Regions from separate parts of the Bacillus sp. LR_5 genome, predicted to be linked through region 2. Evidence: riboswitches for the same ligand, from Rfam matches in the RefSeq annotation. Region 2 holds a riboswitch; each other region holds the start of a gene.
What was found. A riboswitch is a leader RNA that binds a small molecule or an ion and turns the genes downstream of it on or off. The one in region 2 is predicted to bind thiamine pyrophosphate.

Region 1 (2,203 bases), on a different contig from region 2:
CCGACCGACCGATATGAAGGTGAGGAAATCTGGCTCTGACCTGCTTCGGCGAAAAGCTGCTGCTCGGCAGCTGCACGCGATGAATCGTAGAAAAAAGCGCAATATCCACCCGCCCATTCATGACCAGTTTTCGCTTATCAACACCGCCTTCGGAAATAAGCCCGAGCAGTTTCAAAATGTCGGCCGCCGATTTTGACCGTTCCCGAATGTGTATAAAATCAACTTCATTCCGAATAGCTATGATGGCTCTCGCTAACTCTTCAACCGGCTTGCAGTCATCAGTTATGGCGTGAAGCTCCAAATTCCTCCACCTCTTTTATGCCGCGGTCGGACCAGCCTTCTTTTCGATAGGCCATTCCCCAAAATTGATATTCATAGAAGCTGGAAATAACAAAATTCTCTTTCATCTTGGCGCGCACTTCATCCGTGCTGTTTTCCGCCAGCTCATCAAACCGATTGATTTGCTCTTCGACCTGCTGTCTGAACCAGTCACCGCCGTATGTGCCGATCCACTTCTGATAAATCGGATGCCCCGGATCACAATGCAGCAATTTCTCACCTACCTCGTAATAAAGCCAGTAGCATGGCAGCAGGGCAGCTAAGATCTCAGCAAAATTCCCGCTCAAAACCGAACGGTACATATGGGATGTATAAGAGTATGCCGTAGGAGACGGCTTAAACGCCTTACGCTCTTCCTCACTGATTTCCAACAGCTCCGCAAACTCGCGATGAAGCGCCATTTCCGCCTCATATGTACCTTGGGCGTGGCTTGCCATCCGTCCCGTTGTATAAAGGTCCTTCGCATAAGCGGCGCCAAACGATTGCACCTTCGCAAAATGCGTTAAATAATAAGAATCCTGAAGCACGTAGTATTTAAAACGGTCAATCGGAAGCGTTCCATCACCGATTCCCTGAACGAACGGATGGACAAAACTCCCCTCCCACCATTCTGCGGCTGCACTGCGGCATTCTTCTGAAAACTTCACACGTCATTCCCCCTGTCTGATAAATAAAAAAACCACTTTCCCGCAAGGAAAAGTGGTTTGGAATTGGCATAGTAAAATAACACAAATACCGCTCCACTTCCCTACGCAGGTCTGAACCTGTTCAAGTTATGAGGGTCTAAAAGTCACACTTTTATCTCAGCCCTTATGAAGGACACCCCTAGTGGTTATACGAATACATATTGAATTGTTCTGCACCTCTATATTAACACGAATCCCTATTTGGTCAAGGTTTATCCTTCTAATGTTTTCTTAAGCTCCGTTACGTACCCGCGAGATCCGGTAACAATTAAGCGGTCTCCCAGTTTCAGCCTTGTGTCCCCATGTGGAACGATGCTATCCACACCTCTGAAAATCCTGACAAAGATGACGTCGCCTGTTAAAGGGAATTCCCGCAAAATCACACCGTCGTAAGTGCTGTTTTCCATATTAATTTGATACAGCGAAGACTCCTGGTTCGTGAGAAGCCTCATGACTCCAGGCGCTTCTATCAGAGCGCGAAGCAGTGTTTTTGTTGACAACAAAATAGAAAAGATGCTGATTCCCTGCTCCTTCAGAGCTGCTTCATTCTCCGGTGATCCTACGCTGGCAATGATTCTTTCTGTGCCTTTTTCTTTTGCAAGTAATGCAATGTCCGCATTCATGTCTTCATTCCCTGTCGCAACAACGAGGATATCCGTATCAAAAATGCCGAGTGACTCAAGCGTCTCGTGTTCATAGTCAGAAATCGTTTCGACAGTAAATACTGATTCTGACAGCTTTTCCTCCGCATTCTCTTGGTATACGTGTACAACACGCACATCATACTCTTCCTCCGGCAGTTCAAGAGTAACAGGCAATGTCATTTGGTTTGCACCGATAAACGTAATCGTCTTTTTCTCCTCCGGCTGCTCCTCCCGTTTGTACAATTTTTTAAAGAAGACCGGCGAAAAAATACTGGCAATGACGGCTACTAACGTCAGCGCTCCTGACATATTTGCGCTGATCACGTGAAGCTGCTGACCGATTGTCGCAGCGGCAATCACGAGCGAAAGCGTTGATGTCAGCAGGAAACCAGATGCCAAAACAGTTCGGTTATCATACCACTTCTTCAAGTACAGGACAGGAATGATTTTGCTGACTAACAACGCCAGAAGCAGAAGCGGAATCATGATTAATATTTTCGGATCTTGGAAAAGGGTCCATATATCCAGCTTCAC
Region 2 (2,203 bases):
CTCAGCGGCTCTTCAGCAAAAATTTTATCCGGCAGATTCGGCATTTGAAATTGCTTTGAGCGGAGCTTACGCTTCGATTGGATTATATGAAACACCAAGTGCAGAAATCAGGGAAAAAGCGATTGGTTTGTTAGAGGACTTGGGAGCAATTGAATATGCCGACCGCCGCTATGAAACCCTTTCTCAAGGAGAAAAACAAAGAGCCTTGATTGCAAGAGCGCTAATGGCTGATCCGGAGCTGCTGATACTGGACGAACCGGTCACAGGACTGGATTTTATTGCCCGGGAAAAGCTGTTAGACACGATTACATACATTGCAAATAAAGAAAATGCGCCATCGATCCTTTACGTGACTCATCATGCGGAAGAAATTTTGCCGATCTTTGACAAAGCCCTTTTGTTAAAACAGGGAGAGGTCTTTAAATCGGGAGAAATAAAGGAAATGCTTACTGATCAAATACTTTCCGCTTTTTTTGATACGCCAATCCATGTATTATGGAATCAGGATCGGCCGTTTTTAACAAGAGCCGAGCCGATAACGAATGCCTGACAAACACATATCGATTCATCCTAGGGGTGCTTTGCGAAGCTGAGAGAGACTTTGTCTTAACCCTTTTGACCTGATCTGGATCATGCCAGCGGAGGGAAGCGGTGAAAAAACGGAGTACATAGGACTCTGTTTGTTTTTATTAAGCCGTTTCATAACATTTGAAACGGCTTTTTTGATTTTAAAGAATAGGAGCGGATCACATTGAATCAACAAATAGACTCTCTGTTAACAAAGGTGGAAGATCAAAAGGAGGAGCTTATTCAGCTAGCAAAAACGCTGATGTCCTATAAAACACCTGCTCCGCCTGCAAGAAATACCGACGGCATTCAGTCCTGGATTGCTGGGTTTTTAAATGAAATGGGATTCTCGATCGATAAATGGGACGTGTACCCAGGAGATCCCAATGTTGTAGGTCTACTAAAGGGAACAGATTCAGCAGATTATCATAGCTTGATCATCAATGGCCATGTAGATGTGGCAGAGGTAAAAGAGGATGAGGAGTGGGAGCATGATCCGTTTCATCCAATTGAAAAAAACGGTCTCTTAATCGGGCGAGGCGCTTCTGATATGAAAGGCGGAATGGCGTGTGTGCTGTTTGCGGTGAAATTGATTCGTGAAGCCGACATTGAACTTCCCGGTGATTTGATTCTGCAATCGGTTATCGGGGAGGAAGTCGGAGAAGCCGGCACGCTTGAATGCTGCAAGAGGGGCTATCATGCTGATTTTGCAGTTGTCGCGGATACGAGCGATATGCATATTCAAGGTCAAGGCGGTGTCATTACAGGCTGGATTGAAATCAAAAGCAGTCAAACGTTTCATGATGGGACGAGGCGGAATATGATTCATGCAGGCGGAGGAACATTCGGAGCAAGCGCAATTGAAAAAATGGCAAAAATCATTGCGGGGCTCGGGGAACTGGAGCGCCACTGGTCTATCATGAAACGTTATCCCGGTTTTAAACCAGGCACAAATACGATTAACCCGGCTGTCATAGAAGGCGGCAGACATGCGGCTTTTATAGCTGACGAGTGCCGGCTGTGGATCACAGTCCATTTTTACCCGAATGAAACCCATGAACAAGTGGCAGCGGAAATAGAAGATTACATTAACCGGCTGAGTGACAGTGATATTTGGCTTAGGGAAAACCGCCCTGTCTTCAAGTGGGGAGGCTCATCTATGATTGAAGACAGAGGAGAAATTTTTCCGGCACTGGAAGTTGACCCTGGCCACCCAGGCGTCTCAGCGCTTACAGCGTCTCATCAGAAAGTGAAACGGGAGCGTCCGGTTATTGACGTTTCTCAATCCGTTACAGACGGAGGATGGCTGTATAATGCCGGCATTCCAAGCGTGATTTACGGACCTGGAGATCTTCACAATGCACACTCCGTGAACGAGGAGGTATCGATTGAGCAGCTGGTAGATTATACGAAAATTATGCTCAATTTTATCATCGGCTGGTGCAGCTGTAAAAAAGAACAGTGACCATGAAAATTTTTTCTTGCTGACAAGGTTCAGCCCGCCCGTTCATATACTTGAAAAAAGGACGGAAAAAGGACGTGATGGAATGATCAGCATTTCAGAATTTCAGGTGAAGGATGTCGTCAATGTCTCAAACGGAAAAAAGCTGGGGAGCATTGGTGATATAGATATCAA
Region 3 (2,203 bases), on a different contig from region 2:
GACGAAGCCCGTCCCCAAGAGAAAAAGCAATATCATACGTTTTCATGATTTCACAGATTTCTTCAAAATGAGTATACAAAAAGCTTTCCTGATGATGGGCCAGACACCACTGTGCCATAATCGCTCCCCCGCGTGACACAATTCCTGTTGTCCGTTTGGCGGTTAGCGGGACATACCGCAGCAAAACACCCGCGTGAATCGTAAAATAATCCACTCCCTGCTCTGCCTGCTCGATCAGCGTATCACGGTAAATCTCCCACGTTAAATCCTCCGCTACGCCGTTTACTTTTTCAAGCGCCTGATAAATCGGAACAGTTCCCACAGGCACAGGGCAATTGCGAATAATCCATTCACGCGTCGTATGAATATCTTTACCGGTAGATAGATCCATCATCGTATCCGCTCCCCAGCGGATGGCCCACGTCATTTTTTCCACTTCTTCTTCAATTGATGACGTAACCGCTGAATTCCCGATATTCGCATTAATCTTCACATGGAAATTCCGGCCAATAATCATCGGTTCACTTTCAGGGTGATTAATATTTGAAGGAATGATCGCCCGGCCGCTTGCTACCTCACCTCTGACAAATTCGGGAGATACATGCTCGCGAATGGCGATAAACTCCATCTCAGGTGTAATGATCCCCTTTTTGGCATAATGCATTTGGGTGACATTTTGACCCGCTTTCGCCCGCAGCGGTTTCCGCTTTAGTTCTGGGTAGCTTTTGTTTGGGATTGCCTTTTTATAACCGTTATCTTCTGGTTTTATAGTCCGTCCTTCATATTCTTCCACATCGTTACGCTCTGTGATCCATTTTTGGCGGAGCGGCTTTAATCCTTCTTGAATATTAATGGTCACATCAGGGTCAGTATACGGTCCGCTTGTATCATAGACACGCACAGGCGCGTTTTCCTCTTCGCCGAACGATCCTGTCGTCGGACTTAAGGCGATTTCCCTCATCGGCACTTGGATGTCCGAGGAAGAACCCTCCACGTATACTTTCTTACTCCCCGAAAAACTCGACATAATGGAAATGTTGGCTTGCTGCACTGAATCGTTTTGCATCATTGATCCTTCCCCTCTCTTCTTTTGAAAGGACAAAATCAAGCCCATAACCAGCACAAAAAACCGGATTCAAGTGAATGAACCCGGTTACAGTCAGAAAGAAACATATTATTGCCCAGCACGACAATAATAAAAACAATTCCTCTACTTCCCCACGCTGGTACGAACCAGATCAGGTCCAAAGGGTTAAGAAGCTTACCTTCTCTCTCAGCCCGAAAACGGGCACCCCCAGTAACTATTGATTTCGGACTCATCTTAACATAAAACCAATCGAAAAAAAAGAGGAATATAGAAAATATTCAGCTAATTCAACCCAAATATTTGACCCGCAGCGGGATTTCAAAAATCTCATGTTCACCCCTCATCACCCGATATGCCTTTGCACCCGGTCTTGAACTCACAGTCTGAAACAGCTGATCATTTATGAAATGGAGAGCCGCTCCATCGTCCGCCGCATAGCCATCGCACAAGAATTCGTTAGATATCAACTGATGGTATATCGGCCTCCGGTTCTTTTCACCGTCATAATGAGGACAAAAGCTCCCTTGCAAAAAACCTAAACTTTTCATACTTGTCAGCGGTCCTGCCGAATCTGTCACTCCTTCTTCAAACCAGCAGATCGCACCGGCACTTAATCCAGCTAAAATCACCCCGTTCTTCCATGCCTCTCTGAGAATAAGATCCAGCCCCCATTCCTTCCACAGCACAAGCATATTCCGCGTATTTCCCCCGCCAACATAAATCACGTCCTTTTCCATAACAAAAGAAATGAAGTCTGTTGTCGGCGGCTTAAATAAGGATAAATGAGACGGCACACAATCCAGTGTTTGAAAAGCATGATAAAACCGCTGAATATAGTTTTGGGAATCACCGCTCGCCGTCGGCAAAAAACAAATGCGAGGCGACTTCCGTCCCGATTGATTGATGATATATTGATCGAGGGACAAATTTTCCGGTTCCATCGAAAAACCCCCCGCCGCCCATCGCAATAATCTGTTTCATCATCCCACTCCCCGAAAAAATTTGTTAATCATTATAGCATTTTGTATAAATCCATGAAACAAGGCTAAATACTTCTCAATAGGAAGATCTAAAAGATAAAACCCACTAACAGGCGGTGAAGGCATTGAACGATTT
Region 4 (2,203 bases), on a different contig from region 2:
GTTTTTCGTAAGGATAGTCCAGTTTTTTTCTGATGTATCTTATGTAGACGTCCACGACATTTGTATCACCGATATAATCAAATCCCCATACCGAGCTTAGAATTTGCTCCCGTGTCAGCACTTGCTGCGGATGCTTTAGCATATAGACGAGTAGATCAAATTCCCGCGGCGTTAATTCCACCTCTTTGTCTCCGCGTCTCACTTCACGGGTTTTTTCGTTCACCCGCAAATCGTCATATGTAAGAAAGGTGCCGATATCTTCCGTTTTTGTTCCATTTTGCCGCAGCGCCGCCCTGATTCTCGCAAGTAATTCCTCGATTTCAAACGGCTTGGTGACATAGTCATTCGCACCGATATCCAGACCTGTTACCTTATCAGGAATGCTGTCTCGCGCCGTTAATAATATGACCGGTGTCTGCGAATCCGTTTTTCTCAAGCGGCGCAGCACTTCCAGTCCGCTAAGCCCCGGCAGCATGACATCAAGAAGCACCAAGGAATGCCCGCCTTCCGCGGCCGCCTCAAGACCTTCTGTTCCATTGTGTTTAATGGTCACGCCGTATCCTTCATATTCCAATTCAAGCTGCAGAACCCTGGCGATTTTTTCTTCATCTTCCACAATTAATATGTGTCCTTTGTCCAAATGTGATCATCCTCTCCTGTCCCTATATGAAAAAAATGATTTCGTTGTTTACAAAATGATTCTTATCATCTATTATGATGTCAAAATAAAAAATTGTATACGGAAAGCACTAGGGGTGCTGTTTTGGCTGAGATAAAGCGCGAAAGAAACGCGCTTTGATCCCTTATGACCCGATCTGGATAATACCAGCGTGGGGAAGTGCAGGTTGACCGAATGGTGTATTTTTTTGTGCGCTTAATCGATCTATGACTGCATATTCCCTTAGGATATGCAGTTTTTTATTTTACCAAAAAAACAGGAGGTCGGAGAAATGGAACATATTTGCGGTACAAGCAGAATCGCCGGTTTTCGCTTCTCTTTATATCCGATGACGGATGATTTTATCAGTGTGATCAAGTCTGCGCTGAAAAAAACAGATACATCCAAGGTTTGGACGAAAACCGACCATATCAGCACGGTGTTACGCGGATCGATTGATCATGTATTCGATGCTGCAAAAGCCATTTACCTTCATGCAGCAAACAGCGAAAAACACATCGTCATGAACGGCACGTTTTCCATTGGATGCCCGGGTGACACACAGGGGGATACATATCTTTCCAAAGGCGATAAGCGTGTCAATGAAGATGCTGTCCGAGGCTTGAAGGCGGAAGCGCCGTGCCAATTTGCCCTTTATCCAATGAACGAGCCGGATTATATGGGATTGATTATGAAGGCTGTCGACATTGCAAAAGCCCAAGGCACTTTCGTACAGAGTGTCCATTACGCGAGCGAGCTTGACGGGGATGCGCATGACGTATTCAGCACATTGGAAGCCGTTTTCCGCATGGCCGAGCAGCAAACAAACCATATCACCATGACTGTGAATCTTTCGGCTAACAGTCCATCAAGAAAAAACAGAAAGCAGGGATAAAATGAAAAGCTGGAAAGTAAAAGAAATTGTCATCATGTCCGTTATCAGTATCGTATTTGCCGTTGTTTATTTATTATTTACACATTTCGGAAACGTGCTTGCAGGTATGTTTGGGCCAATCGCCTATGAACCGATTTACGGCATTTGGTTTATCGTTTCTGTGATCGCCGCGTACATGATTCAAAAACCGGGTGCGGCGCTCGTTTCTGAAATCATTGCCGCTCTCGTTGAGTGCCTGCTGGGAAATCCGTCTGGCCCGATGGTCATCGTGATTGGCATTGTTCAAGGGCTCGGGGCTGAGGCTGTATTTCTTGCAACACGCTGGAAAGCATACTCTCTCCCTATCCTTATGCTGGCCGGTATGGGGTCTTCAGTAGCCAGCTTTTTCTATGATCTCTTTGTTTCTGGCTATGCAGCCTATTCACCAGGTTATCTGCTCATTATGCTTGTGATCCGCCTCATTTCCGGCGCGCTTTTGGCGGGGCTTCTCGGAAAAGCTGTCAGCGACTCTCTCGCTTATACAGGTGTGTTAAACGGAATGGCACTCGGAAAGGAACTGAAAAAGAAAAGGAAGCGGGCGTCAGAACATGCAAGCCTTTGATGAGCTTCTGACGGTTGAGCAGCTCAGCTTCTCTTATGAAGAAGACGAG

Region 1: it holds a riboswitch for thiamine pyrophosphate, as region 2 does, so the genes downstream of both, tenA (thiaminase II) here and RAC86_RS12270 (acetylornithine deacetylase) in region 2, are expected to answer to the same signal.
Region 3: it holds a riboswitch for thiamine pyrophosphate, as region 2 does, so the genes downstream of both, thiC (phosphomethylpyrimidine synthase ThiC) here and RAC86_RS12270 (acetylornithine deacetylase) in region 2, are expected to answer to the same signal.
Region 4: it holds a riboswitch for thiamine pyrophosphate, as region 2 does, so the genes downstream of both, thiU (HMP/thiamine ABC transporter substrate-binding protein ThiU) here and RAC86_RS12270 (acetylornithine deacetylase) in region 2, are expected to answer to the same signal.

The regions. Positions count from the first base shown of each region.
Region 1 covers NZ_JAVAXX010000002.1:4,400-6,602, reverse strand. Annotated here, with positions in the region: gene tenI (thiazole tautomerase TenI) at 1-301, opposite strand, end outside; gene tenA (thiaminase II) at 279-986, opposite strand; TPP riboswitch at 1,068-1,176, opposite strand; gene RAC86_RS00815 (monovalent cation:proton antiporter family protein) at 1,238-2,203, opposite strand, start outside.
Region 2 covers NZ_JAVAXX010000046.1:8,854-11,056, forward strand. Annotated here, with positions in the region: gene RAC86_RS12265 (ABC transporter ATP-binding protein) at 1-550, shown strand, start outside; TPP riboswitch at 563-664, shown strand; gene RAC86_RS12270 (acetylornithine deacetylase) at 752-2,032, shown strand; gene RAC86_RS12275 (YlmC/YmxH family sporulation protein) at 2,115-2,203, shown strand, end outside.
Region 3 covers NZ_JAVAXX010000235.1:1,495-3,697, reverse strand. Annotated here, with positions in the region: gene thiC (phosphomethylpyrimidine synthase ThiC) at 1-1,066, opposite strand, end outside; TPP riboswitch at 1,199-1,306, opposite strand; partial or broken gene RAC86_RS29365 (Type 1 glutamine amidotransferase-like domain-containing protein) at 1,375-2,068, opposite strand; gene RAC86_RS29360 (spore coat protein) at 2,193-2,203, shown strand, end outside.
Region 4 covers NZ_JAVAXX010000216.1:3,336-5,538, reverse strand. Annotated here, with positions in the region: gene ykoG (two-component system response regulator YkoG) at 1-640, opposite strand, end outside; TPP riboswitch at 742-854, shown strand; gene thiU (HMP/thiamine ABC transporter substrate-binding protein ThiU) at 951-1,553, shown strand; gene RAC86_RS28250 (ECF transporter S component) at 1,555-2,154, shown strand; gene RAC86_RS28245 (ABC transporter ATP-binding protein) at 2,141-2,203, shown strand, end outside.